DNA from 2 places in the Lactobacillus sp. W8093 genome. Region 2 is predicted to be linked to the other one. Evidence: predicted binding sites of a transcription regulator. Region 2 holds the regulator's gene; the other holds the start of a gene.
What was found. Region 2 encodes LexA, which represses DNA repair genes until DNA is damaged. Its sites were predicted from a motif close to CNAACANNTGTTNG; they were not measured.

Region 1 (15,540 bases), on a different contig from region 2:
TTTTACTAATGACAAAGCACTAACTAAAGCTGATGTTAGTCACTTTGATACCAGCCAAGTGACTAGCATGGAACGAATGTTTGACAACACAGCCTTAACAGAAGTAGATTTGAGCAGTTTTAATACCAGCAAAGTCACTAATATGAGTGGTATGTTTAGAAACAGTCCGATGCGACGTCTTAATCTGAGTAGTTTTGCTACCAGCCGAGTGACCAATATGGCAGAGATGTTTGCGGATAGCGATGTGGCAGAACTTAATCTGGCTAATTTTGATACTAGTAATGTCACTAACATGGCTGGTATGTTTGCTGGAATAAAAGTTCCTGAACTAAATCTTAAGCACTTTGATACCAGAAAAGTTAATAATATGTCCGATATGTTTTCCAGTACCCAAAATTTGTCAAGTCTTGATCTGAGTAATTTTGCTACCAGTCAAGTGACTAATATGGCGGAAATGTTTTCGGGCAGTAAAGTTATTCACTTAAACTTGGCTAATTGGGACACCAAAAAAGTTACCAGTATGAAAAATATGTTTCAAGGGTGTTCTAACTTAACTAAACTTGACTTAAGTGGCTTTAATACTGGTAATGTTACAGATATGGCGGGGATGTTTGCAAAATTCGCTCACTTGGATCAGCTAAATTTCAGTCACTTTGATACGAGTAAAGTTAAAGATATGAGAGAAATGTTCGCAGACAATCCGGCTGTTACTAGTTTGGATTTAAGTAGTTTTGATACCAGCAACGTTACTAATATGATCTCGCTGTTTTCTGGAGACAGTTCTTTGGTTAAACTCAATTTAACGGGCTGGAATACCAAGAATGTACGCTGGATGAATTCAATGTTCAGTGGCGACAGCAGTCTAAAAGACATTGACTTGAGGCACTTTAATACCAGCAAAGTTACTGATATGCTTAGGATGTTTAAAGGTGCAAAAAGTCTGGAGCAGCTTGACCTGCATACTTGGGATACACGCCAAGTTACTAGGGTCAGCGAAATGTTTATGGACTGTGATAATCTTGTTTTTGTTGATCTGCGTGGCTGGCGGTTACCAAAAATGTATGATTCAACGGAAATGTTTACTAATGATCAGAAGCTCGCTGGAGTTGATTTAAGTCATTTTAATATTCATAATAGTCAGATTTTGAAAAATGCTGGCAATCCCAAAGGCTTTGTTGTCAAACTCGGGCATTACTGCTTACGTAAGAGTTCAGGAGTAGGTCAAGGTTTTAAACATATCCAAGCTGTTGGCAAAGGCACAATTACCAAGCCTCGGGGCAAAAAATATACGGAAAAACAATTGCTAAAACTGTATAATCATTCGGCTAAAAAGAGTCCTAAAGAAACTTATGTTATGTATAATGGCAAAAAGCCCCAGCTGCCTGAAGGGTTCAAACTTAAATAGATAAGACAAAAAAGCTAATTCGTTATTAAAAACGAATTAGCTTTTTTCTATTAGTCTAAAAGATTTAATCGCCCTGAGGAACAGACATGGTTGTCAGTTGCTCTTTAGCAGTTTTAACATACCAGACAGCTTCAGCAACTTGGGCGATAGTTGCCTTATCAGATCTTATTATGGCAGAGGCATTACTTAAGGAGCTATCATAATTATTCATTAGATCCGTATCATATTTAGCGTTTTGATCTAAATCTTTGCCCTCATTAAAAAGTGCTAGTAATTCTTGCTTGTCAGCAGTCGTTGCAATTCTTTGATCATTTTTGGCCTGCTCAATCGTATTAAGTGCTTTCAGCTTTAACCCGCTGACGTATTTAACATCGCTGACTTTGATAAAGTTATTGCCATAGTTTAATTTTTGGTTATTACTGTGGGTTACTGAATCTTGATCTGGTATCGGATTTGGTTGCTTGTCATCAATCACATTAGTATCGCTGTAATTTAGACAGTGATAAAACAGTTCCGCCTTGTTTTTCTCAGGAATCCACAAGTACATTAAGCCATCAACCGTCAGATTACTATGTGTCGGCTTCATGATATGCTTGCCAGTTGCCTTACCGGAAGTATCATAAAGTTCAACGCTGTTGCCTGCTAATGGGGTGACATAAGTGTAGACTAAGTCACTGTAATCAATAATAGGCAGGTTCCTTTTCAGTTTAACTTCGTATTCTGAAACATATTCATCTGGGTGATCGTGCAATCTGTATATATAACCCTCAAAGCCATCAATTTCGTATGGAATAACAGTTAAATCAAGTTTAATCTTTTGTCCTTTTTTCAGTTTCCGCTTTGCAGCAGAATAATTTACCGTTGTGCTGGAGGTGTTCCTAAGGACAGTCGCTGACGAAACACCATTGTAGCGAGCAATGTGACCGTTAATGTAGCCGACATTAGCTGCCTTAATGTAGCGATTATGTCCTAAAGAGTAATAATATTTCCCTTTAATTTTATGAGTAGGTATATATCTGGGCTTGAAGTATCTGTCTAAATCATTAAGATAATAAAAGTATTTGGGTGTTTTAGTAGCAGTCTTAGCTTTTCCTTGATACTTGACAATTGCATCAGTTCTTAATTTCTTACCAGTTGCTTTGCCAGTCTTGGTGTAAATCAATGAATTGTGACTTAATACTAGTTTGCCTTTTTTAATATTATGACCTTTTACTTCTAAAATATCGGCATTTTTAACGTAATAGTTATGTCCAAGGTTGTAAAATTTTTGCCCGTTAATTTTTTTAGTGCCGTAGTAGGAATAACTGGTTCTGCCATCGCTGTATTCATCAATTTCCATGTCAGTAATCACGTAGCCCTTGGAATCAGCGCTAAAACCTTCAGGAACGGTAAAGCCGTGAGAAATATTCAATTTTATTTTATGACCTGACGGATTGTAAACATAATCGTTTTTAAGCAGCGTAACTTCTCCTTTGGCTTTTTGAGCAGCTTCTACTGTTTGGGAATTGGTGATATTTGGCAATAATGGACCAGCAGTTAATAATAAGGCTGTTAGTCCAATACAAATTTTCTTAAAGCGTTTCATATTATGACCTCACAAATTATGACCTTACAAAGATGAGCTTATAATTTAATGTTATCGTAACCCAAAATGAAACTCAAATTTATTTTATCTGGTGAATTTAATGGATTTGCCTGGCTTTCATTATTTTTAACAACTAGGAAAATTATATTTTGGGTTTGAAACGGCTTATAATTAAGTTAATGAAAAGGAGGTCATGATAATGAATCATAACCATTCAAGACAAATTTTAAGTTTAGTTAAAAAAGTTGGTATTAGCAGCAGTCTTGCTTTTTGTGGTCTGAACTTAATGGCAGCTGCTGTTAAGCCGGTTTCTGCTGCAACTAATAAACCTGATGCTAGCGATCAAGTGAATAATGATATTCAAGAAATACCAGGTATTTGGTCAGGCAAAGATGGTGACTGCAGCTGGAATTATGATATTGTTACCAGAACCCTGACAATTAAAGGAACTCAGAAAAATAGCACTCTTTCGAGTCGCCCGTTTAATGAAGAATGGAGTTGGGGGAATAATATTACCCATATTGTTTTTGCCTCCCCCGTAAAACTTCCTGCAGATTCAAAATATAAGTTTAGCGAGCTAAATAATTTGAAAGACATTAAGGGACTGGACTTAGTTGACACCAGTGAAGTCACTGACATGAGTGGCTTGTTTGATATGGATCAGGCTCTGACTGAGCTTGATTTAAGTCACTTTCAAACTGATAAAGTAACTGATATGAGTAGAATGTTTGAGTCTACAGGACTATCAACGCTAGATTTGAGCAGTTTTAATACTAGCAATGTCACTAAAATGGATTATATGTTTAATGGCTGCACTGCCAAAAGCATTAACTTGAGTAGTTTTAACACCAGTCGCGTTACTGAAATGAGTAATATGTTTAGTCTAACCAAACTTCAAAATCTTAATTTTGCTGACCTTGATACAAGCAATGTGAATGATATGTCAGGAATGTTTGAGCGGGCTGATATTTCTAATTTAGATTTTGCCAAACTCAATACTAGTAAAGTTACAGACATGGAATACATGTTCTCAGGAACAACTGGGGTAAAGACTCTGGATCTTAGTTCATTAGATACCAGTAATGTTATTAAGATGTCAAATATGTTTGCTTCAAGCAAAATAACAAAATTAGTTTTAGACAATTGGGACACCAATAAGGTAACAGATATGTCGTATATGTTTGCTGACTGCCCTAATTTAACGGATGTTGACTTGAGCAAATTGCATACGGCGAATGTCACAAACATGTCATACATGTTCGAAGGCTTTTCACAGCTAGAGCAATTAAATCTAGCCAAACTTGATACTCATAATGTTAAAAACATGAGAGGAATGTTTGCGAAAAATCCTAATCTAAAGAGTATAAATTTGAATCATTTAGATACGTCAAATGCAACTAATATGCGGGAAATGTTTGCGAAAAATCCTAATTTAAAAAGTATAAGTTTGAATCATTTAGATACATCAAATGTAACCAATATGCGGGAAATGTTTGCGGAAGATCCTAATATAGAAAGTCTAGATTTAAGTCATTTAAATACTGCTAAAGTTACCACCATGTGGGGGATGTTTACTGGAGATTATTCTTTAACCAATTTGAACCTGGATGGCTGGAATACTGAGAATGTTAAAGACATGACTTATATGTTTGCTGATAATAAGAGTTTGGTTAGCATAGATCTTTCGCATTTCAGAATGACTAATGTTACTAGTACGACTGGGATGTTTAATGATTGTACTAATCTGATGTATGTGAATTTAAGTGGCTGGCATTTACCGAAATTAAAATCTTCAACTATAATGTTTGAAAACGATAAAAAATTAGTTGGAGTTGATTTAAGCTATTTTAACATTCATAACAGTCAGATTTTGCTCAACGCTGGCAATCCTAAAGGTTTTGTTGTCAAACTTGGGCATTACCGCTTACGTAAGAGTTCGGGAGTAGGCAAAGGTTTTAAACATATCCAAGCAGTGGGTAAAGGGACAATTAGAAAACCTAAAGGCAAAAAATATACTGCAAAACAATTGCTAAAACTGTATAACCATTCGGCTAAAAAGAGTCCCAAGGAAACTTATGTCATGTATAATGGCAAAAAGCCGCAGCTGCCTAAAGGGTTCAAACTTAAATAATATAAAAAAGACTAGTTCGCTTTAACTGCGAATTAGTCTTTTGTTTTATTAGTGAGGGCACTGAAGATTATTTTAATTTGCCTTTATTAATAAGTTCAGCGTCACGAATTGCCAGTTTCTTGTTATGTGCTTCATGGCCTCTATCAGATAGATTAGAATTAAATTTATACCCTCGTTTCTTCAAAGCTTTAATATCGCTTTTAATTAATGATGTATCAACCTGTGGATGTTTCTTGTAATAGTGATAATCGTATAAATAATCACCATATTCTACAACATCACTCCATCCAACATGCTGTTTAGGTGCTTTTGCTTTCTTTGGCTTTTGCACAGGTTGTGGCTTCAAATCACCTGATGGTTTAGTAGTAGGAACATTTTCCAATTTAATCTGTCTGTTTAACCACTTAATTTCAGCGTTAAGATAATTCTTGAAAGTCTTGGCATACTTAGTCTTATAATTTTTAAAATGCTTCAAGACCTTTTTGTAAAAGGCTAATTTTTTAGTCTTATTCGTTAACTTTTGGCCCTTCTTGACATTCTTATTGAAATAATTATTTGCTTTCTGATGGCGTTTTGACCAAGTTTTCTTAGTTTTGTGGATATTGGTCTTAGGTTCGGGATCATTATCTTGGATAGGTTGCGAAATTGGTTCAGCTACAGGAGTTTCAGTTTTATCTGTTGCACTTGTATCTGGATTATTTGTATTAGTGTTGGTATTAGTATTTGTTTGATTAGTTGCAGCCACATCTGCTAAAACAGCTGAAGTTTGACTAATAATTGGCGCTAAAACGGTAATACCCGCGACAGCTGCAACAATAATATTTTTATGTAATTTCACTTTAGTTTACTCCTTTAAATTTGATTTCAATAACCTTTATTACTAAGCCTATCACAACTTTTTGTCAGTTGATAGCTGTTTTTTAATAATTAGTAGCTAATGAATCAGCATCAAACTGATAGTCTCGTTTTTGCCAGGCTCTACATATTGTCTATTATATTTGCTTGGACTATTTTTGTAAAACTAATATTGCTCTGACTAGTAGACATTTAATCACCCGGCGGAGTAGACATAGTTGTCAGCTGCTTTTTAGCGGTTTTAACATACCAAACAGCTTCATCTACCTGTGTGACAGTTGCCTTATCAGACCTTAAAATAGCAGAAGCGTTTCTTAAGGCGCAATCATAATTAGACATGAGATTATGATAAGCGCTATTTTGTGCTAGATCTTTTCCTTCATTAAAAAGTGTGAGTAGTTTCTGCTTATCAGCTCCTGTCGCAATCTTTTGCCCATTTTCAGCCTGCTCAATCGTATTCAGTGCTTTTAGCTTTAACCCACTGACGTATTTCACATCGTTCACCTTAATAAAGTTATTGCCATAGATTAATGCTTGCTTTTTTGCAGGGTAAGTTGGCTCTGAATTTGGCACCGAGTTTGGTTGGTTGGCATCAATCACACTAGCGTCACTGTAATTTAAACAATGATAAAACAGTTCCGCCTTATTTTCCTCAGGTACCCAGAGATACATTAAGCCATCAACTGTTAGATTACTGTATTGCGGCTTTATAATACGTTTACCAATTGTCTTGCCAGATGTGTCATAAAGTTCAACGCTGTTGTCTGTCACTGGCGTAACGTAAGTATAAACTAAGTCGCGATAGTCAATGATAGGCAAATTCTTTTTCAATTTAACATCGTTTTCATCAACATATTCATCCGGATAGTCGTGCAGTCTGTAAAGATAACCCTCAAAGCCATCATTTTGGTAAGGAATAACAGTTAAATCAAGTTTAATCTTCTGTCCTTTTTTCAGTTTACGTTTAACGGCAGAATAATTTACCGTTATGTTGGCGGTGTTCTTAAGAACAGTCGCTGACGAAACACCGTTATAGCGAGCAATGTGACCGTTAATATAGCCGACGTTAGCTGCTTTAATGTAACTGTTATGTCCTAAGGAGTAAAAATATTTTCCTTTTATTTTGTGGGCAGGTACGTATTTGGGCTGGAAGTACCTTGCGACATCCTTAAGGTAGTAAAAATATTTGGGTGTTTTAGTAGCAGTCTTAGCTTTTCCCTGGTACTTAACAACTGTATTAGTTCTTAGTTTCTTTCCCGTTGTTTTGCCAGTCTTGGTGTAAATCAGTGCATCGTGTTTGATAGTCAATTTGCCTTGTGTGATATTGCGCCCATTGACTTTTAAAACATTAGCACTATTAATGTAATAGTTATGCCCCAAGTGGTAAAATTTTTGTCCGTTAATTTTTTTAGTGCCGTAGTAGGGATAACTGGTTCTACTGTCATCATCATAAACTATCATTTCTGTAATCAAATAGCCTTTGGGATCAGCGCTAAAGCCGTTAGGAATGTTATAGCTATGTGTACCCCGATTTTGCTTCAATTTTATTTTATGGCCTGACGGGTTGTAAACATAATCGCTCTCAAGCAGCGTGACTTTTCCTTTGGCTTTCTGAGCAGCTTCTACTGTTTGGAGGTTAGCGGTATATGGCAAAAATAGAGTGGTGGATAGGGCCAGGGCTGTTAAGCCAATGCCAACTTTCTTGAAAAAATTCATATTTTCACCTCATTATATGTGATTTTGTACCTAATATAATTATAACGTAAACTAGTTATTAAAATCAGAGCAAACAGATGTTCATTTATTTTTGCTAGCGGACAAATACTTGTATAATTAGGCTAGTAAGTGTTAAGAAGTAAATAAAGAAGATGTAATGATGAAGCAAGAATCATTATTTGCAAACAGTGGGCAAAATGAACCTTTGGCTAACCGCGTACGTCCCCAAAATCTAGATCAGTTTGTAGGACAAGAACAGCTGCTGGGACCGGGAAAAATTTTGCGCGAAATCATTGATAATGACCAGGTTTCCTCAATGATTTTTTGGGGACCACCGGGAGTCGGTAAAACGACTTTGGCTGAAATAATTGCCCGGCAGAGTCAAGCGAGCTTTTTTAATTTTAGTGCGGTTGACAGCAGCATTACTAAAATTCGCAAAATTATGAAGCAGGCAGAAGCTGAACACGAAGTGGGGCAAAAAACGCTGGTATTTGTAGATGAAATCCATCGTTTTAATAAAGCACAACAAGATGCTTTTTTACCCTACGTTGAACGTGGCAGTATCATTTTAATTGGTGCTACGACCGAAAATCCTTCCTTTGAAGTTAACTCGGCGCTGCTTTCACGCTGCAAGGTTTTTGTCTTAAAACCTCTTGAAGTCAAAGATATCATTAAGTTATTGCAAAACGCTTTGCACAACCCTAACGGTTTTGGCAAGTTAACCGTCAAAATCAGTGAGCAGGAGATTAAAGCCATTGCCAAATTTGCCAACGGTGATGCTCGGACTGCTTTAAATACGCTGGAGATGGCAGTTTTAAACGGTCATAAAACTGGCAATACGATTGCTGTGACTATGGATAGTCTTGAACAATTAATCACCCAAAAGTCGGTCCTGTATGATAAAGACGGAGAAGAACACTACAATATCATCTCCGCTTTGCATAAATCAATGCGTAACAGCGATGTGGACGCGGCAATTTATTGGCTGTCGCGGATGCTTGAAGGGGGAGAAGATCCGCTTTATATAGCACGCAGACTAGTGCGCTTTGCCAGTGAAGATATTGGCTTGGCAGATACTAATGCGCTGAATGTAGCGGTCAACGTCTTTCAGGCTTGTCAATTTATAGGGATGCCGGAATGTGATGTGCATTTGACGGAAGCAGTGATTTATTTATCGCTTGCGCCGAAATCAAACGCGGTTTATAAGGCTAGACTAGCTGCTGAAGAAGATGTTAAGAAGACGATTGATGAACCAGTACCTTTGCAGATTCGCAATGCTCCGACTAAGTTAATGAAAGATTTGGGCTATGGTAAAGGTTACCAGCTCGCGCATTATGCTAAAGACAAGTTAACGACAATGAAAACTATGCCACCGAGTTTAGAAGGACACGAATATTATTTGCCAACCTCGCAGGGTCATGAAGACCGCTTTAAAAAGAGGCTGGAGCAGATTAAAGAATGGCACAAAGAATACGATGATTAGCGCGCAGCTTTTAAAGTCTAGCCTCATTGGTTTTAATTTCCGGGACACTGCTATTTGAGCATCAACTAAAAAGCGGGCAAACCACAATTTAAGTGGTTTGCCTGTTTTTGTGCTCTTTCTTTTCTGTGGCAATATTTATTTAAATTCATTATTTGACGAAAACCATGTTGCCTGAAGCCCACATAATGTAAAAAAACAGAATAACACTAATTATTAGAGCTAATAGCCAACCCAAAACCAAACTTATAATAAAGGTAATATGTTTGTGTTGAAAAAATGTTGTCAATACATCTGACAAAGCTGATAGTAGGAGACCCAAAGCGCCAACGCTTAAACCAAGAGATTTGAAAAACGGTAGGATTAAAACCAACAAGAATTCGCCTAATGCAATAAGCCATACAACTTTATATAGATGATCTGATAACAGTTGTTCTTTCATCTTAGTCTGTTTTTTGGTCATTATTAATAGCTCCAATCATGATATTGCCAAGATTTATTATGCACAAAGCAATATTAAATTTTTCACAGATACAAGAAACAGTTATAATTTAAACTTTTATTTATATCAATGATAATAATTACTTATAGGTTAGTACATAAATATTAAATTGTAAAATTTTTAATTAGAGATAAATTAAGCTGATTTTTGACCAATCTAAAACAGATGTAATAGCTGATTTTTCTGACGGAACAACTGCAGTGACTAATAGAGCCTTTGATTAATACCACATTTCATTTATAATTATAAATAATAAAATAATTAAAATAAATCAAAAAAGAAAGGCTGTGGGAAATAAGATGAAAATGAAATTAGCAAGAGCTGCTTTACTATTGTTGTGTCCATTTGGAATAACGCTTTTTTTCTCCAATAAGCCGAATTTTAACTTAATATGGTCAATTAGTGCGTTCGTCATAACAATAATTGCTACAGCTTGCTTTGAAGTAAAAGAAGAAACATTTACTAAGCAAGTCGAAAATGATTTATTTTATTTTATGGCATTACAAGGTGCACCTATTAGTTTTGAAACTTTATATTTATTGAATATGACAGATGAGCAAGAAGATCACCCATTATTGATACTCTTAATTATTGTCTTAAATCTAATCTGTGTGCTTTTATTTGACTATTTAATTAATCGGGCTAAATTTTACCAAGCTGAAGGTAAAAATGAGTAAAATTTAACAAGATTTGAGTACCAGGCAACTATACTGCTTGGTACTTTTTTCTAGCGTAAAGTTCGTCAGACTTTTTGATAAAAATTGCGTTAGTCTTGTAAACATAATTTGCAATTTACAAGTTAGCTGCATTAATAATATACTTAAATAAAGTAGCAGTGTATGCATAATAACAAGAGATTATATGAATATAGGCAAAAAATGAGTAGTACATCAGTAATAGAAAACGTAGAAATTAACGGCACTAAACTTTATTTTTCAATTAGTTCAAAGCAAGGCCGGAAACCAATCATTTTATATTTGCATGGTGGACCGGGTGATGCCTGCATCCCCCTGACTAAAAAATTTAATAGCGAACTAGAAGATCATTTTATCTTTGTCAATCTGGAACAAAGGGGCAGCGGACTATCGTATTACAAATTTTCACCTGAAGAAAACTTGTCCATTAATACCATCTTGGCAGATATTCATCAGTTTGTGCTTTATTTATTAAAACGGTTAAAACAAGATAAATTGATTATTATGGGTCATTCTTGGGGCACAGTTTTAGGACTCTATTTTATTCAAAAGTATCCAGAGCTGGTTACGGAATATATCGGAATTGGTCAAGTCGTTAATATGAAAAAGAATATTGCTTTACAAAAAGCTTTTTTACGAACAAAAATGAAAAACACTGCCAAACTTGACCAACTTGATTTTGTCCATGAACCAACTAAAGCCAGTCTCAAATTAACTAAAATGATTGTGGCTTATGGCGGCTCAATCTACGGCGCTAAAAACTACCGCAAATTAATTGGTCCTTTTATATCTGCTAAAGATTATTCTTTTAAAGACTTAATTCATCGCTTGCAGGGATCGAAGCAATCAATTCAATATTTTTGGGAAGAACTGATGGACGTTAATTTTGAAAATATCCTGCATTTTGCCGTTCCCATCACCTTCTGTGAGGGCAGGCATGACCACCATGTGTCCTCGCAATTGACTGCAGAATATGCTGCTAAAATTACTAGTCCGTGCAATATAATTTGGTTTGACCATTCCGGTCATTTCCCGCAGTGGGAGGAGCCAACTAAATTTAATCAGGAAATTATTGGACTTTTAGAGCCACAAGCAAACTAAAAAACTGGCAAATCACGTAGATTTGCCAGCTTTTTTATATTTAATTAGGCCTTATTAATTATTCTGAAAATTACTCAAAAACTTGACGGTTTTTTCATTTTGCGGGTGATTGAATAATTGATCTGGCGTGCCTTGTTCAGTAATTACGCCATCGCTAATGAAAAACATTTGGTCGGAAATCTCCTTCGCAAACGCCATTTCGTGGGTTACGATAATCATCGTTAAACCAGTAGTAGCCAGATTCTTCATGACGCTTAAAACTTCACCGACCATTTCTGGATCCAAAGCACTAGTAGGCTCATCAAATAACAAAATTTCAGGATCCATGCAGATTGCCCGGGCAATCGCAACCCGTTGTTGTTGTCCACCTGAAAGTTGGCTGGGACGAGCATTAACGTATTGCTCCATACCTACCTTTTTCAGATTAGCAAGCGCAATTTTACGCGCCTCGTCTTTTGACCGTTTTAATACTAACTCTTGACCTACCATACAATTAGCTAAAACATTCTTATTTTCAAACAAGTCAAATTGTTGGAAAACCATGCCGACTTTAGCACGATAAATATTACGATTGTAGTTTGGTGCCAAAACATTTTCACCATGAAAATCAACTTCACCGGCAGTAGGTTCTTCAAGCAGATTGATACAGCGCAAAGTAGTTGATTTACCGCCACCTGAAGGACCGATAATGGTGGCAATTTCACCTTTATTAATGTCAAAAGAGATATCTTTTAAAACTTGGTGTTCACCAAATGTTTTCTTGATGTGCTTTAAACTTAAAATAGTTTCGTTTGTTTCAGTCATTAGTTCTTAGCCTCCATGTCTTTTGGTGTGCCTACTTGAACTTGGTTTGCCATTAAGTTGTAATTCTTACTTCCTTGGAGGTGTTTTTCAATTAAGTTGAATATTCTGGTAATGGTAAAGGTCAAGATGAGGTAGATAGCAGAAATTGTCAGGTAAGTTGGGAAGAACTTAAATGTCTGACTCGCAATAGTTGAACCAACAAAGAACAACTCTGATACGGAGATGATACTCAAAACTGAGGTATCTTTGATATTAACGATAAATTCATTAGTAATTGAAGGAAGACAATTCTTGATTGCTTGTGGCAGAATAATATGCCACATTCTCTGGTTGTGGGTCATTCCTAACGCACTGGCTGCTTCAAACTGACCTTCGGGTGTAGAAATAATTCCGCCGCGGATGATTTCTGCTAAATACGCTCCAGTGTTGATCGAAACAATGATTAGTGCGGCGACCGTTCTGTCAATATTCAGGTGCCAGAATTGGGCAATACCATAGTAAATCACAGCTGCTTGCACCATCATTGGCGTACCCCGGAAAATCTCAATATAAACCGAAAGCAGCCAGTTGACAAACTTGAGCAGCCATCTTTTACCACTGGTAGTTGGTGTAGGAATAGTTCTCACAATACCAACGGCCAAACCGATAAAGAAACCTGCAATAGTACCAACTGAAGCCAAAAGTAAGGTCATACCGATACCGTTTAAAATCATGCCGCCATATTGGCGCCACATAGATACTAACCAAGGTTCTGACTTAGCCTTTTTACCTTTTTTATCACTATCAGTTTTAGGCTGCTGCTTCACAGCTTCAGTCATTAACCTAACCCTTTTTGCTTGAGGAATAGTAGCTAAAATTTGGTTGACACTCTTTAGTAGAGCCTTGTTAGGCTTGGCAATTCCGATTGAGGTAACAGATTCTTCCTTAGTAGCATGAAAACCAGCCATTTTGCTGACAGGAATTGACTTAATGTCAGGATCAACCATCTTAAAGGAAGTTGATTCAGTGTCTTCGGCAACATAGCCATCAATGGTGCCGGAGATTAAACTTTGCCGCATTGCCGCAAAATCGCGCATAGCCGGTTGTCTCTTAGCACCTTTTAACTGCTTGATTAAATCATAGTGGAAAGTACCTTGTTGCGCTGTTAATTTTGCACCCTTAAAGTCAGTCAGCTTTTTAGCGTTGGCGTATCTGCTGTTAAGTTTGGTAATTACCACAAAAGTACTGTTTCTATATGGCTGAGAGAAATTAATGGCTTTTTCACGTTCAGCTGTTGGGCTCATGCCGGCAATAATTAAATCGGCTTTACCACTGGTTAAAGCAGGAAGTAAACCGTCCCATTCAGTCTTAACAACTTCGACTTTTCTGTGTAATTTTTGCCCAAGGATTTTAGCAATCTTGACATCATAACCATTGGCGTATTCTTTTGAGCCCTCAATTGGCACAGCACCGTTGGCATTATTAGTCTGTGTCCAATTGTACGGCTGATAATTAGCTTCCATGGCGACTTTGAGCGTACCGCCGTCCTTTTTGGCACTAACTTCATTCAGGCTAAAATTAGCCCCAATGCCTAAACAAGTGAATAAGGCAACCAAGGTAGCCAACCACTTAAATCTTGACTTCATTTTGAAAACCTCCACAAAATATGTTTCAAATAAAGCCAACACAATAAAAGCGTAAATAAAAAACTCGCTGTTACACAAAACAACGAGGTTATAATCTATTATTAGAACAAATCATATAGCGCTCCCCGGGGACTAACCGGGACAGTCTGCAAAATATTCTCTTGCAGCCCAACAAGAAGATTGAAACGAACAACATTCTTGTTTCGGCGGTAATTCTTACGCTAACCTTCAAAGTGTTCGCTCACTCAGATTAGTTTCGTAACAACCGCGACCTCTATTGCATTGGAAATTATTTAACTTAGAAAAATAATAGGCTATTAAGAGTGACTTGTCAATAATTTTATTTAAAAAATATTTTATAATTATCTCATTTATTTTCTTTTACTATTTTAAAAGACTTCTGCAAGCTGCTCTTACCGCCAGCCGTTATCTGTCTGATAAGCGCTCTTTTTCATTCTAGAAACATAGGGATTACCGGCAACATAATAACGTAATTTTTTGTTAGCCCATTCTAATTCAGATTGACTAACACCAATTCTGGCACTGGTTTTAATTTCCTTAGCCAGTTTTTTGTGACTGTTATCCAAGTCAATTTTAAAAGGGGAAGCAGTTAAGAAGTGTAAATTCCATTTTTTATCATGAATGCCAAAAGCCTGCATCATTTTAGCAGGACCATTAGTTAAAAGCACACCATTTTTGCCGGCTCGGTTTTTAATCATCTGCTCTATACCCCAGACTGGTTCGATAGCCCTGATTAAAACTCCTTGCGGCTCATTATATTCTTGCGTTGCGACATCGAAAAAGAAGTACTGTCTTTGAGCGTAAATATAAATGGTTCCGCCTTTGCGATAAAGACCTTCATTAGCTGGGCTGCGATGACCGCCGTAAGAATGTGCTGCCTTGTCTTTGACCCCTAAATATGCTTCAGCCTCCACAATATAGCCACCCATTATATTCTGACCATCATTATATGTTAATGGTCTGCCGATTAAGTCTTTAGTAATAGCAGCAGTTGGTTTATTAGTAAAATAAGTTGAATAATTCATTTTTCTTCCGTGTAGTAAACTTAAACTAAAAGGAGATATTATCATGACAAAAATAAAAGTAGTGCGCATTTACGAACATGAGCAGCCTGCTGGCTACCGCATTTTAGTTGACCGTCTGTGGCCACGAGGCAAAAGCAAAAAAGATGCTAATTTGGATGAGTGGGTCAAAGAAATTGGTCCCAGCACTAAATTACGTAAGTGGTTCAATCACGATGATACTAAATATCCTGAGTTTAGGCAAAAGTACATTGCTGAATTGGAGCATAATCCAGCGACCACAGCTTTTGTTGATCAGGTTAAAGCCAAGCTTGCCGAACAAGATGTCCTTTTTCTTTATGGTGCTAAAAACAAAGAACACAACCAGGCAGTTGTGCTCAAAGAATATGTTGAACAAAGACTATAGTTTTTGACTTTTCTTTTAGTACGCAAAAAGTGAAAAGCAATGGTTAAAATTAGGATGCTGAAAACAAGCAATTCAAATAGCTTAAAGGCTTTTTTAAAAAATTAAATTAAAGCTGTTTAAAAACATCTAGTGCATCCGCAATAATAGCAGAAATTCCTTCTGCCGGAATAGCTGTTTTATTAATTGCCCAAA
Region 2 (15,540 bases):
ATGGCCTAGTTTACGTTGATCTCGATGATTACGGCAAGGGAACGTATCAGCGATATAAAAAGGATTCTTTTTATTGGTACAAAGATTTATTATCTTATGATCGACAGATACCCAAAAAGTTTTTTGAATAGGACAATTTTTACTTAAATAAAAAGCCTGGGAGGCCCCAGGCTTTTCTTATTTCTTAATGTTATTGTTCATAGTTGAATGGCGCATGCCATAAACCAAATAAATAATAATGCCAATAATTGACCAAATTAACATGTATTTCTTAGCTTGAAGATCTAGGCCCCAAAACACAGCTAATGAACCTAAAAATGCTAAAAGCGGTAAAACAGGGTACCAAGGCATTTTGAATGCTGGATCAACGATGTCTTTTCCTTCTCGCGGTCTTAAACGGTAAATTCCAATTGACACGAACATAAAGGCAATTAAAGTTCCGGCAGAAACTAATTGTGTTAGGAAGGTAAATGGTATAAAAGACGAGATAATGATTGAAACAATGGCGATGGTCCATAGCGAATTGGCTGGGCGATGTTCACAATTTAACTTACCCAGTTTTTTAGGTAACATGCCATCACGTCCAAGTGAGTAAACTAAACGTGAGCTTGCCATACAAAGCCCAATTAAGGCCGTAAACATACCTAAAATTGCGATTGATTGCACAATAGTAGCAATGTGAGTAAAACCGGTTTTTCTCAAAGCATAACCAACTGGCTCAGCCGAGTTTAGGTATTGTTGATAAGGCACCATGCCCACCAGAACTAAGCTTACTGCCACAAACAAAGCCACAGCAATGAGCAATGAGCCAATAATTCCTTTTGGCAGTGTTTTTTGAGGATTAACAGCTTCTGCTGAGTTAGACGCTATGGTATCAAATCCTAAAAATGAAATATAAATCATGGAAACCCCAGCGTAAATACCTTGCCAGCCACCAAACGGTCCCTTTGCAGTTGCGCGGTAATGAGGAATAAATGGAATAAAATTAGCTTTTTTAACAACTGTCAAGCCCACAATAACAAAAAGCAATATTGCTAAAACTTTGACTACTACTAACACATTTTCTACGCGAGAGGCTTTTGAGACCCCGAAACTGACTAAAAATGCGGCCAGTAAAATTGCTATTAATGCCACTAAATCAACTAAACCACCATTGACACCTAATGGATTAGCTAAGGCAGCTGGTAATTTCCAACCAAGCGGTGCAATTAATGCACGCAGATTAGCTGACAAGCCTGAACTAATAAAGGCCATTCCAATTAAATATTCAGCTAATAGGGCCCAGCCGGAAAACCAACCCCAAAATTCTCCAAAAATCACGTTAATCCAAGAATATACGGAACCAGCAAAAGGCATTGCCGCAGCCATTTCTGCATAAGCAAATGCAACTAAACCAGCTACAATTGATGCTATGACACATGAAATAGCCACCGCGGGTCCAGTATGTAAAGCTGCAACTTCACCTGGTAAAGTAAAAATTGAAGTTGAAACTATAGTTCCTACACCAAGCGCCAAAAAATCACGCACTTTAAGTGTTCTAACTAAATGACCGTCTTTTTCCTGATAAATGCCAGGATCTTCTTTACGGTTCATTTTTTCCCATAAATTCACTGTTTATGCTCCTTAAAGTTTAGTGTTTAATTTACAAATTAATTTATCACCGAACCAGCAAAAAGTTCACACAGTAAGTGACTAAGGTGTGAACTTTTTTATATAAATTAAAAGATCAGAACTAACATTTTTTGCAAATTAACAATTTCAATAAAAAAAGTGGTACCTAAATTAATAATTCTCGTACCAACTTTTTGATAAATTTTAAGAATAACTCAATTTATAATCGCTATATAAATATCCAAAAAATTCATTAAAAACCATGATACAAATTTTTATAGTGAAAAGCAAGAACTTGTGTCTTTTGCATACCTAAAATCCGGTTTTCAAGATCGTCAATTACCAACATTTTTGCTATACTGGTTCAAGGTGAGAGTAATGAACGAACTCGAAAAAAATGAAATTTTAGGTGACCTATACGCATACTATGGTCGTCTTTTAACCAGAAGCCAACAAAACTATTTTGAGGATTATTATTATAATGATTTATCTTTAGGAGAAATAGCTGCCAACCATCATGTTTCTCGGCAGGCAGTCTACGATAATTTACGTCGCTGCCGTAAACTATTAAAAAATTACGAAGATAATTTACATATGAAGCGTGATTACAATAAAATAGAGCTTAATTTAGACCAAGTTATATCCGCAATAAAAGAAGACAATCCAAATGAGGCTCTGGAGCTGTCTACTAATCTATTAAAACAACTAAGGGGAGAATAAATATATGGCATTTGAAAATTTAAGTGAGAGGATTCAAAAGGCCTTAAAAAATTTAACCGGTAAAGGAAAAATATCAGAAGACGATATCAACAGTGCCAGTCGTGAAATAAGACTTGCCTTGCTTGAAGCCGACGTCAATTTTAAAGTTGTGAAAGACTTTATTAAGAAAATTAAGCAGGAAGCACTAGGAAAAGAAGTCCAAGAAAGTCTTAATCCCGGTCAACAGGTTATTAAAATTGTCAATGATGAATTGACTAAGATGATGGGTGATAGTGCCGTAACTTTAAATAAGTCTAAGCACATTCCAACCATAATTATGATGGTGGGACTTCAAGGTACTGGTAAAACTACTACCGTCGGCAAGCTGGCCAACCTATTAATGCAAAAAGAAAAAGCCCGCCCCTTATTAATCGCAGGCGATATTTACCGTCCTGCTGCTATTGACCAGCTGCAGCAAATTGGCGACCAATTAAAAGTTCCGGTTTATAGCGAAAAGGACCAAAAAGATGTGGCTCAAATTGTCCAAAACGGTTTGCGTCAAGCTGAAACAAACAAAAACGATTATGTCATTATCGATACGGCCGGTCGTCTGGAAATCGATGAACCGCTAATGGCAGAACTTGAGCAAGTTAAAAAGGTGGCGCAGCCAGATAACATTTTATTGGTAGTAGATGCCATGACGGGTCAAGCTGCAACTGATGTTGCCAGAGGATTTGATAGCCGCTTAGATATTACCGGTGTCATTTTAACTAAACTTGATGGTGATACCCGTGGTGGTGCTGCTCTATCAATTAGGGCAGTGACAGGCAAACCAATCATTTATACTGGGCAGGGTGAAAAACTAACTGATTTAGAACAATTCTACCCTGACCGGATGGCATCAAGAATTTTGGGCATGGGTGACATGCTGACTTTGATCGAAAAAGCTCAACAAGATTATGATGCTAAAAAGGCTGAAGAAGTTGCTGAAAAGATGAAGGAAAATACTTTCGATTTCAACGACTTTGTCGATCAACTGGAACAAGTTGAAAAAATGGGGCCTCTTGATCAATTAATGAAGATGATTCCGGGGATGGCGAACAATCCGCAACTTAAAAATGTCAATTTTGATAAAAAACAGATTGTTTATGTTAAAGCCATTATTTCTTCTATGACAAAAGAAGAACGTGAGAACCCTGAATTACTTAACCCTAGCCGTAGAAGAAGAATTGCAGCAGGTTCTGGACGACCGGTAGTTGAAGTCAACAGAATGATTAAGCAATTTAAACAGGCACGCGATATGATGAGCAAAATTACCAAGGGTAATTTTAAAGGAATGGACAATCTACCGGGGATGAACTCTCCTATGGGACGAATGGCTATGCGTCACATGGGGAAGAAATTTAAGAAAAATAAGAAAAAACGGATGAAGGTCAAGAGATATCATTCATAAAAAAGCACCTGTTAAGTAAAAACACTTTACACCTAAAAAAATAAGTGCTATATTATTTAACGTAACTTTTAGGAGGAATAAATTTATGTCAGTAAAAATTCGTATGCGCCGCATGGGTGCTAAGAGAAAGCCATTTTATAGAATCGTTGTCGCTGATTCAAGAATGCCACGTGATGGTCGTTTTATTGAAGAAGTTGGTTACTATAACCCAGTTTCTGTTCCTAAGGAATTGAAATTAGACGAAGACAAGATTTTTGAATGGTTGAAGAAAGGTGCACAACCTTCAGATACTGTACGTTCACTTCTTTCAGGTGCAGGCTTAATGAAGAAACTGCATGATTCCAAATTCAATAAATAGTGAATCGTTTGTTAAAAGTTTGAAGTTGACTACTTCAAACTTTTTTCTTTGACTAGGAGAAATTATGCAATTTTATGATGTTGCACGGATATTGTCTACTCACGGACTTAAAGGGGAAGTAAAAGTTGCGTTAATAACCGATTTTCCTGAAGAACGGTTTGCCTTGAATAAAAAGTTAGCTATCAAAAATGATCCCGAAACGGTTTTAACAGTCAAAAAAAGCAGACCCTTTAAGCAATTTTGGCTGATACAATTTAATGAAATTACCGATATTAATAGTGCTGAAAAGTTAATTGGTAAAACTTTGGTTGTCAGCGAACAAAATCAACATGAACTGCCTGCAGGATCTTATTATTATCGCGATATATTGGGCTGTGATGTGATAGATAATCAATCGGGGGCTAATTTGGGTCAAATAACTGGTATTGAAACTCCTGGTGCGAACGATGTCTGGGAAATTACCGAAGAAAACGGTAATGAATATTTAATTCCCTATATAGATCAAGTTGTTAAAAAAATAGATGTTGAACATAAAAAAGTTTTTGTAGAACTCTTGGAAGGATTACGCAATGAAGATTAACGTATTGACGCTTTTTCCGGATATGTTTACTCCGCTGACGACTTCAATGCTCGGGCGTGGTCTTGAGGATCGTAAATGGCAGCTCAACTTAGTCAATTTTCGTGATTTTACCACTGATGTTCACCATCACGTTGATGATAGTCCTTATGGTGGTGGCGCTGGCATGGTCTTGCAAATTATGCCGATCAAAAAGGCACTCGACTCAATTAAGAATAAAGGCAAAGTAATCATTACCGCACCTCAGGGTAAAACTTTTAATCAAAAAATGGCTCAAGAGTGGTCTCAAGCAGAAAATCTCACATTTATTTGTGGTCACTATGAAGGCTTCGACCAGCGCGTTTATGATCTAGCTGATGAAATTGTTTCAATCGGTGATTATGTCCTAACGGGTGGGGAATTGCCGACAATGAGTATGATTGATGCCACAGTTAGATTGATACCGGGAATTTTAGGCAATGATGCCTCACCAGTGGAAGAAAGCTTTGCTCACGGCTTGCTGGAATATCCCCAATATACTAGACCTGATGATTTTGAGGGTATGAAAGTTCCTGCGGTTTTAACGTCTGGCAATCACCAAAAAATAGCTCAATGGCGGCACAAGGAAGCTTTACGGGCAACTTATTTGTATCGCCCAGATTTGCTTAAAAATTATACTTTGAGTAAAGAAGAAGAAAAAATGCTGGCGCAAATAGAGCAGGAAGAAGATCAAACTTGATTTTAGCTGTTAATTTTGCTAGTATAACTGAGGTGTGAATTTATTTTGCACTAATAGTTAGGGGTATTCCGCTGACGTAGAAAACGCTAATGAATGCCGCAGAAGGAGAAAATAAAAATGGATCCATTAATTCAAGAATTAACCAAAGAACAATTACGTGACGATATTCCTGACTTTCGTGCAGGGGACACAGTTCGTGTTCATGTTCGTGTTGTTGAAGGCTCACATGAACGTATTCAGATGTTTGAAGGCGTAGTTATCAAGCGTAAGGGAACTGGCATTGGTGCCAGTTACACTGTACGTAAGATCGCATCTGGTGTTGGTGTTGAGCGTACTTTTCCAGTAAACGATCCACGTGTTGCCAAGGTTGAAGTATTGCGTCACGGTCGTGTACGTCGTGCTAAACTTTACTACTTACGTGATCGTCACGGCAAGTCTGCTAGAATTGCAGAAAAGCGTCGTTAATTAACGCTTAAGTAAAAGAGAATCATTCCGTAAAGGGATGATTCTCTTTTTTGTTTATGTTAAAATCTTCAGCAAAATATTTTTTATGGAGGGTAGAATTATGAATGAACCATTTTTATTAAATTTTGATACTAGTCCAAAAGCAGTTTTAGAACCAGAGCACGAAAAAGAAATTAATCACTTTCATTTTCAACCTAAATTACTGTTTGCCTTTTTAACTACTGCTGCAATCAATAAATTTTTAGTTGGTCGTCCTCATAAACAAGTGGGATTTTTTGAATGTTTTGAAGGAAAAACTCCCATTTATGAAGTTGATTTAGATGGAGCAAAGTTTACCCTTTGTCAGGCTAAAATGGGGGCCGCGGCCGCTGTGCAACTGTTAGATTGGTTAATAGGCTACGGTGTTAAACAGATTTTAGCAATTGGCTCAGCAGGTTGTTTGGTTGATTTACCGGAAAATTATTTTCTGGTGCCTACAAAAGCCATAAGAGACGAAGGTACGTCATTTCATTATTTAAAACCAGGGACATTTGTCGAGTTAGAATCCGCATTTTTAGACAAAACAAAGAAACTAATGAGCGAAAATGGATTTACGGTTAAGGAAGTAACTACGTGGACTACTGATGGTTTTTTTAGAGAAACTGCCAAGAAAGTAAAACAGGCTAAAGCACTGGGCGCCTCATGTGTTGAAATGGAATGTGCAGCGCTCGCTGCTTGTGCACAATTTAGAGGGGTCGACTTTGCACAAATATTATTTACAGCGGATTCTCTTAAAGACGTAGAAAAGCATGATGAAAGAGGCTGGGGCAGGGATGCTCATGAAGCAGCAATTAATTTAGCAGCTAATATCATTAGTGAAATTTAACCAAGTTTGTGAAAAAATACTGCTGTGGAACCAAAGTGAAACAGCCACATAATTCACAAGTTATCTAAATACCTGCCTAATAATCAACGTTTTTGCTTATAAAAATTTGTGAAAACAAATATAGCATTGCTTGTGGAAAGTTACCTTTTTCCTTTCGTAAGAGTATTTTAAGCCGTTTTAAGATAGTCATAAAAATGACTAAAATACTTGTTAGCTTAGCGAAACCTTAAATTTAGCCAGATTAAGGCTACGGTTAAAATGAGTCTTATGAACCAGTGAATCCAAGTAATTTGGTGATGGAGAGAAAAACCATTTGCTAGAGCGGTAAATAAAAGTGCTACTAAAAATATAGTAGTTAAAAGTGGTATCTTTAGAATACTTCCAGCAATAATGCCTAATGCAAACAAAACGTTGATCATGATCAGCCAAATTGGCAGACTAATGATTAGCAGAAAGCTGGCGCTAATCATAAGAGCACCATAGATAATAGTTAAAGAGATTGTTAGATATGACATTTTAATACCTCCTGCTAAAATTTAATCATCTGGGGTCGACCCTACGTCAAGGAGATAATTATGTATTTGAAAGAATTTATCCAAAAGGAAAATACTACACGTGATACAGTTAGACATTATATCTACTTAAACTTATTAAATCCTGCTCGTAAGGGAAGAAACTATTGGTTTACTGAAAACGAATGTGATATTTTTGAAACAGTAAAAGAGTTTCAAGACTTAGGTTTTTCACTGCAAGAAATTAAGGAAATAAAAAAACTACACGATGAATCGTGTAGTACTGAAAAGCAGCGTAAGCAAAACTTAAAATTGATTGCAGAAAAAATCACTACTATATCTGCCAAAATTAACAAATTAAAAATGCAGAAAAAGGTACTGGAAGAAGTAGGAGAAATTTTACAGAAAAAAAGCACTATTGAATCAAGAGAAAAATAGTGCAAATTTTTAACTTAAACTATGGAACTCCGATAAAGACCAACAACTTTACCCAGGATATGTACACTGGACAAGATAATCGGATCCATCGTATCATTTTCAGGTTGTAGGCGATAATGACCTTTTTCCTTATAAAAGCGTTTGACGGTGGCTTCATTTTCATCAGTCATGGCTACTACTATCTCACCGTTAATTGCCGTACTTTGCTTGCGGACAATGACATTATCACCATTTAAAATACCAGCATTAATCATACTTTCACCGTGAACTCTCAACATGAAGAGGTCACCAGCATCATTAGCTAAATCAGGCGGCAGAGGAAAATAATCTTCGATATCTTCGACTGCTAAGATTGGTTGACCAGCAGCCACATCACCAATAACAGGAATTTCATTAGGCTTGATGCCAATAGCTTTTTTGCCTTCTTCAGTTATTTCAAGAGCTCGGGGTTTCGTTGCATCTTTAATTAAATATCCTTTACGCTCTAAACGAGATAAATGTCCGTGAACTGTAGAAGTTGACGATAGGTCAACTGCATGGCAAATTTCACGAACAGTTGGTGGAAAGCCGCGATCTGCCACGGTTTCATAAATATAACGTAAAATTTGTAACTGCTTGGTATTTTGTTTCGTCGTCATTGTAATCTCCAGTATTTTAAACGTTTTCTTGATACTATTTATTTTAGCAGATTTATTTTGATACTACAAACAAATGTTCTGAAAAATCTTAAACTTTTTTTATTACCAAAAATAAGGTAGACTTTCATAATTGAGAGGTGCGAAAATGACAGAAGATAATGAACAAAAATTAATTAATCGTATTAATGAACTCTATCATAAGAAAAAAAGCAGTGATTTGACTGCTGCAGAAGAAGACGAAAGAAAAAAATTACATCAGGAATTTATTAAAAATTTCAGAGCTGGTTTTAAACAAGATGTTGAGAATTTGGTCATTATTGATAAAAATGGCAAGGAAATAACATCTGAAAAAGCCAAAAAAGCACAACGTCAGAAAGGTTTAAGAAAAGATTAACTTTGACCTTTAATTTTACTTAATTTTTAGGTAAGATATACCTATTGGACAAATTGAGGTGATTTTTTATGAAATTGGGTTTAGCTATTTTTTTAATTGTTATAGCACTTTTATTAGGCCTAGTCGGTGGTTTTTATGGTGCAAGAGCATATATGAAAAAATACTTTAAGGATAATCCGCCAATTAGTGAAGATATGATTGTTGCTATGATGTCACAAATGGGACAAAAACCTTCAGCCAAGAAGGTTAACCAAGTGATGAACATGATGAAGCACCAAAAATAAAAATTTGCTAAATTGAAATAAAGGCGGAGCGTATGTCTCCGTTTTTTTATTGTTAATGTTCAGGTGAAACATGGGAATATTTTTTAAACTAGGTTGGTTTTTTAAAAAGGAAAAAAAGCGTTACCTTATCGGTGTCACATTTTTGGCACTTACTTCTATTGTAAATTTAGTGCCACCTCGGATTTTGGGTTTGATGGCGGATCAATTAGACCGTGGTCATATTAGTTGGGAGCAATACGGACTGCTTATTTTAGCAATTATCTTTGCCGCACTTTTACTTTATGGCTTCCGCTATTTTTGGCGTAAGCAAATTTGGGGCGGTGCTGCAGAGTTGGAGCTGCAAATGCGGTCTAAATTGTTTAGTCATTTTATGGCAATGGATCGCACGTTTTATCAGCGTCACCGGACTGGCGACTTAATGGCTCATGCCACTAACGATGTTTCCGCAATTCAGGAAGTTGCAGGAGAAGGCGTTTTAACGCTAGTTGACTCGCTTATTATGAGTGTTTCCACCATGGTTGCCATGATTGCTTTTGTTGACTGGCGCTTAACCATTGTGGCTTTACTGCCTTTACCATTCTTAGCTTGGGGTGCTTGGAAATTAGGTGATCGTCTGCACGATGCTTTTGATAAATCTCAAGCTGCTTTCTCCAAGCTGAATAACAAAACGCAAGAATCTGTTTCTGGCATCAAGGTACTTAAAACTTTTGGGCAAGGCAAGGAAGACACGGAAGCCTTTGACCAGATGATTGATGAAACCATTAATATTAATAAAAAAGTATTTAAATGGGATTCACTGTTTGACCCTCTGGGAACTTTACTTATTGGGCTAACATACACAATAACTATTATTTATGGTGGCTTGCTAGTTTTAAATAAAGTATTGACAATCGGGCAACTGGTTTCATTTATCGCATATATCGGCAACATGGTTTGGCCAATGTTTGCAATTGGCTACCTTTTTAATATCTTGGAACGCGGGAGCGCCAGTTATGACAGAGTTGAAAAACTGCTAAATGAAAAATCAGAAATTACGGATAAATACGCAGACCAGAGCCTCTCAGCCAAAGATATTGCCGGCAATTTGGAATATCACGTTAAATCTTTTGCCTATCCTGATGAACCAACAGTACCAGTATTAAAAAACGTTAATTTTACTTTGCATACAGGACAAACTTTAGGACTGGTAGGAAAAGTTGGTGCTGGAAAAACTACCATTATTCAATTACTACTGCGAGAATTTGACAAATATGACGGTGAAATTACTTTAAATGGTCATGACATCAGAGAAATTCCTCTTAATATATTATTGCGTCAAATTTCTTATGTACCGCAGGATAATTACCTCTTTTCGACTAGTATCCAAAAAAATATCGCCTTTTCTAAAGCTGACAGCGATGAGAGTGCCATTGTATCTGCAGCTAAGAAAAGTGATTTGCACAATGATATTTTACAAATGCCAGGTGGCTACAATACTTTAGTTGGTGAAAACGGTGTTTCATTATCTGGAGGACAAAAGCAACGGATGTCAATTGCCCGCGCGCTTCTTAAGCAAAGTCAAATTCTGGTTTTGGATGACGCTTTATCAGCGGTTGATGCCAGAACTGAAATGGCAATATTAAAATCTTTAAGAAAAGAGCGCCAAGGTAAGACGACATTGATTGCAACGCATAGGTTGACTTCTGTAATGAATGCGGATTTAATCTTGGTTCTCAAAGATGGTCAAATTGTTGAACGTGGCACACACGATGATTTATTGGAACTGAACGGATGGTACGCTGATATGTGGCAAAGACAGGAATTAGAAGACAAGGTGGGTGAATAAATATGGATGATGAAAAATCTTTCCAGTCTGTTTGGTCTCAGGAAATTCCGGTAAAAGAACAACTTAGCATATTTAGACGACTTCTGCGTTTTGTCTTGCATTTTAAAAATGAAATGATAATCGCGGGCATTGGTGCTCTCCTTGTAAGTATTATTAATGTGCTATTGCCTTACGGTTTACAGTATTTTCTTGATAACTTCTTGGTTAAAACTGATGTAACAACACAGGTCATTTTATTTGCAGGTTTTCTTTACGCCTTCGGTTCAGTAATTAAAGGTATCTTGCAATTTACTTATGAATATTTTTTTGCTTTAGGTTCTGAAAAATCACTTGAAGGCTTGCGTGCTGAATTATACAAAAAGTTGCACACACTAGGGATGCGCTATTTTGACCAAACTCCAGCAGGTTCAATTGTTTCAAGAGTGACAAATGATACCATGACTTTGAGTAATTTCCTGACCGTTTTGTCAAGTGTGGTCATGTCATTCTTCTCTATCATTTCCGCCATGGTGGCAATGTTTTCAACAAATGTGACAGCCGGCTTTATAGTATTGGCATTTTTACCACTGCTCTTAGTGATTATCTGGCAATATTCGAAAAGAAGTTCAAAACTTTATCGTAGTTATCGTGAAAGACTGAGTCGTATCAATACTAACTTAAACGAGTCGATTGAGGGCGTCTCCTTAATTCAGCAGTTTAAGCAGGAAGATCGCATGACTAATAATTTTGAAAATGAAAACCATGCTTTAATGAAAACCAGGTTTGATATGATCAACCTTAATTCGCTCTTGCTTTCACCGTTAACTAGTTTGCTTTATTCCCTTGCTTTAGCACTGACCCTAATGTACTTTGGTTTTCCTTTGAGAGAAACGTTTGTACCAGCAGGTGTGGTTTATGCCTTTTCACAATATATTTCGCAATTCTTTAATCCAATTGCAAATATGATGGATCAAATGACCTTCTTCCAAGACGGAATTGTTGCCGGTAAAAGAATTTTTCGTATTTTGGACAATACTGATTATGAACCCCAACAGAATGCTGAAGCGGGTTTGACAATTAACCAGGGTAAGATTGAGTTCAAACATGTAAGTTTTTCTTATGATGGCAAGAACGAAATACTACATGATATCTCATTCACTGTTAATCCAGGCGAAACGTTAGGAATTGTGGGACACACCGGTTCCGGAAAAAGTTCTATTATCAACGTGATGATGCGCTTTTATGAATTTTATAAAGGCGAGGTCTTGATAGACGGAGTTGACATTAAGAAATATCCTAAAGAGGAATTACGTAAAAAATTAGGCTTAGTTTTACAGGAACCTTTTATGTTTTACGGTGATATTAATTCGAATATTCGCTTGTACAACAAAAATATTACTGATGAGCAGATAAAAGCAGCGGCCGAAACAGTTCAAGCTGATATTTTTATCGAAAACCTCCCGGGTAAATATCATGCTAAAGTTGGTGAAGGTGGTAGTGAATTCAGTCAGGGTCAAAGACAGTTAATTTCTTTTGCCAGAACTTTAGTAACCGATCCTAAAATTTTAGTTTTGGATGAAGCTACTGCAAATGTTGATACCGAAACGGAGACATTAATTCAACAAGGACTGAAACGCCTGCGTAAGGGTCGTACCACTTTAGCTATTGCACACAGGCTTTCAACGATTGTTGACGCAGACCAGATTATTGTTTTAAATGACGGTAAAATTGTTGAAAGAGGTAATCACGAAAAACTTCTTTCACAAAAAGGTTATTATTATAATTTATACACCTTGCAAAATAGCCAAAAGTGAAAAAAAGCACAAAGATAAAACTTTGTGCTTTTTTATGATAGCTATTGACAGCGTTTACATTATAGAGTAAATTTATCATGTTAGCAGTAGCTAAATTATGATTTTTTAAGAAGGGAATTACAATGGAATATCATAAAATTAATCAAACTGATCTTGATAACTTAAGAAAATTCATTTCTGACCCAGAGAGATTTATTACCAAACCAACCACACACTGGGATCATGATCAATTTGGGACTGTAAAAGCCATGCCTGATTTGGTTATTCAACCAGTAACTAACGAAGAAGTTATGCATGTAGTTAAATATGCCAATGACAATAAAATACCTTTAGTTCCAAGAGGTAATTCAACTGGCTTAATGGGTGCCAACTTAGCAGTCGATGGCGGAATTTCACTTGACATGATTAAAATGAACAAGGTTTTGGAATATGATCCAGAAAGCTTGACCATGACTGTGCAAGCAGGTTTACGCTTAAAGGACCTTGATGAATACCTTGCAGATAAACCGTTTATGTACATGCCGGCACCTGCTATGCACTGGGCTACTATTGGCGGCAATGTTTCAACCAATGCTGGTGGACTTAAAGCTATCAAGTATGGAGTTACTAGAGAACATATCCGTGAAATCAAAGTAGTTTTGACTAATGGTAAATTGTATAAATTTGGCTCTAAAGCAGTTAAATCTTCATCTGGCTATTCGTTACGTGACCTGATTATTGGTTCAGAAGGTACTTTAGGCGTTGTCACAGAGGTAACAATTCGTCTTTACCCAAGACCGCACAAGTCAATTAATGCTATTATTCCATTTCCAACTTTAAATGATGCAATTAGATCTGTACCAGCAATTTTGAAGTCAGGTGTGGTACCAACTACAGTTGAATTTATGGGACGTAAAGTTGTTAAATTATGGGAAACTTACGCAAAAGATGAATTTCCAATTAAGCATGGTGATGGTTTTATCATTATCGGCTTAGACTCCTTCACAGAAAATGAATGGCGTGAAGAATTGAATGAAACTTTGGAAGCTGTCAAACCATTTAAAGCAGAAAAAGCAATTGTTTTAAGTGCTGACTCAGAAGAAGCTAAGAAGATTTGGAAATGCCGTGAAGAATTGCTACTTGCTATTCAGAATTCAACACCAAAGATGGATGAAATTGATGTTTGTGTTCCAATTAACCATATTCCAGTAGTTTTGGATCGGATTGAAGAATTAGAAAAGCAACTAAATATTCGTATTCCAAACTTTGGTCATGCTGGAGACGGCAACCTGCACATTTACCTCTGCTCAGATGATATGACAGATGAAGAATATGCTAAAACGAGTGACAAAGTTATTTCTGAGCTATATAAAACTGCTAAATCTCTTGATGGTAATATGTCTGGTGAACACGGAATTGGTTATGCTAGAGCAAACTACTATGAAGACTTTTACGGTAAGGATTATACTGACTTACTGCGTAAGGTTAAGAGATTATTTGATCCAAACTACATTGTTAACCCAGGTAAGATTTTTAAACCGTAAGTTTTAAAAGTAGAAACTGAAATATAAATGCAAAATAAAAAAGCTGATAAATGTTTATCAGCTTTTTTTTATTTAGCCAGCATATATTTTCGAGTCATCGGTAAGTTTTTACCAGAAGGACCCTTAGTTAGCAAATACTGTACTACATCAATATTGCCTGATTCAAAAGAAGCGGCGCAAGCTTGCAAGTACAAATCCCACATACGGGTAAAACGCTCACCCATATTTTTCTGAATTTCGTCTCGTTTGCTGTTAAAATTACTGTCCCAAATTTCCAAGGTTTTCTGATAATGTCTTCTAAGCATTTCCAGATCGTCTATCTGCATGCCATTTTCAACTATGTGGTTAACATTTTCGGTCAAACCAGGCACATAACCACCCGGGAATATATACTTATTGATCCAGGCATTTTTGGCTCCACCTTGTTGACGAGTAATGCCATGAATAAGAGCAATTCCGTCCTTCTTGAGGTACTTGGCTACATCAGCAAAATATTTTCCTAAATTTTCTTTACCAACATGTTCAAACATTCCCACAGATGTAATGTAGTCCCACTGCTGGTTTCCCAGTTCACGGTAATCTTCCAGTTTTACTTCGGCAACATCTTGTAAATTTTGATCGTAAATTTTCTTCTGGACTAATTTGTACTGTTCTTCACTGAGTGTGACACCAGTTACTTTTAAGCCATATTCTTTAGCGGCAATTAGCATTAAAGTGCCCCAGCCACAGCCTATATCGAGTAAAGTTTTCCCTTTTTCAGGATGTAGTTTATTCAAGATATGATGAATTTTTGCTAACTGTGCAGCTTCTAAATCTTCGTTTCCGTCTTCAAAATAAGCACATGAATAAGTTAATGTAGGATCAAGCCATAACTTGTAAAAATCATTACCAATATCATAATGGCTTTGAACATCCTTTTCACTTTGTTCCTCAGTGTGTTTTTCTTTTGGTAGGAACTTGCGGAATTTACTTGAGCGCATAAAACTATCAGCACTCTCATAAGCACCACAAATTAATTTTTGCAAACTGCCTTTGATCTCAATTTTTTTATCCATGTATGCTTCGCCTAGAGCAAGGGAAGCATTTTTAGAAATAGCACTAGTCGGTATCTTTTCATTGAAAATAATCTCTATATCTGGAGTACCATTTCCGTAAACTTCACTTTTACCATCCCAGTAAGTTACCTTAACAGGAAAGGGAAAAGATTTGCTTAACATAGTCCTATAAAAAGTTTTTTCCAACAATTTTAAATTCCTCCGTCTAGATTTTCTACAATAATATTCTAACACTCGTTTTGAAAAAAAGACTTGGAGATTGTGTACTATAATTTTTATCTGGGTAAATAGTGAAAATTGGGATTTTGTTCGTGATCGATTTTATCCCAGGC

Region 1: a site for LexA is predicted at 7,763-7,776, ahead of H3T47_RS01015 (replication-associated recombination protein A). Genes of this name have one in related genera too.

What each region holds. Positions count from the first base shown of each region.
Region 1 is NZ_JACFRL010000001.1:205,124-220,663, reverse strand. It holds gene H3T47_RS01040 (BspA family leucine-rich repeat surface protein) at 1-1,405, shown strand, start outside; gene H3T47_RS01035 (SLAP domain-containing protein) at 1,470-2,990, opposite strand; gene H3T47_RS01030 (BspA family leucine-rich repeat surface protein) at 3,190-5,121, shown strand; gene H3T47_RS01025 (hypothetical protein) at 5,189-5,959, opposite strand; gene H3T47_RS01020 (SLAP domain-containing protein) at 6,169-7,692, opposite strand; gene H3T47_RS01015 (replication-associated recombination protein A) at 7,853-9,175, shown strand; gene H3T47_RS01010 (hypothetical protein) at 9,324-9,635, opposite strand; gene H3T47_RS01005 (hypothetical protein) at 9,980-10,351, shown strand; gene H3T47_RS01000 (alpha/beta fold hydrolase) at 10,553-11,470, shown strand; gene H3T47_RS00995 (amino acid ABC transporter ATP-binding protein) at 11,525-12,274, opposite strand; gene H3T47_RS00990 (ABC transporter substrate-binding protein/permease) at 12,274-13,899, opposite strand; lysine riboswitch at 14,008-14,184, opposite strand; gene H3T47_RS00985 (DNA-3-methyladenine glycosylase) at 14,313-14,945, opposite strand; gene H3T47_RS00980 (DUF488 domain-containing protein) at 14,989-15,348, shown strand; gene H3T47_RS00975 (NAD-dependent protein deacylase) at 15,455-15,540, opposite strand, start outside.
Region 2 is NZ_JACFRL010000008.1:47,549-63,088, reverse strand. It holds gene H3T47_RS06770 (glycoside hydrolase family 1 protein) at 1-131, shown strand, start outside; gene H3T47_RS06765 (amino acid permease) at 178-1,611, opposite strand; gene ylxM (YlxM family DNA-binding protein) at 1,990-2,331, shown strand; gene ffh (signal recognition particle protein) at 2,336-3,763, shown strand; gene rpsP (30S ribosomal protein S16) at 3,849-4,121, shown strand; gene rimM (ribosome maturation factor RimM) at 4,186-4,701, shown strand; gene trmD (tRNA (guanosine(37)-N1)-methyltransferase TrmD) at 4,691-5,416, shown strand; gene rplS (50S ribosomal protein L19) at 5,534-5,881, shown strand; gene H3T47_RS06730 (nucleoside phosphorylase) at 5,982-6,746, shown strand; gene H3T47_RS06725 (hypothetical protein) at 6,962-7,261, opposite strand; gene H3T47_RS06720 (MerR family transcriptional regulator) at 7,322-7,696, shown strand; gene lexA (transcriptional repressor LexA) at 7,711-8,334, opposite strand; gene H3T47_RS06710 (DUF896 domain-containing protein) at 8,480-8,728, shown strand; gene H3T47_RS06705 (YneF family protein) at 8,797-9,012, shown strand; gene H3T47_RS06700 (ABC transporter ATP-binding protein) at 9,083-10,837, shown strand; gene H3T47_RS06695 (ABC transporter ATP-binding protein) at 10,840-12,630, shown strand; gene H3T47_RS06690 (FAD-binding oxidoreductase) at 12,753-14,153, shown strand; gene H3T47_RS06685 (cyclopropane-fatty-acyl-phospholipid synthase family protein) at 14,222-15,397, opposite strand; gene H3T47_RS06680 (1-acyl-sn-glycerol-3-phosphate acyltransferase) at 15,484-15,540, opposite strand, start outside.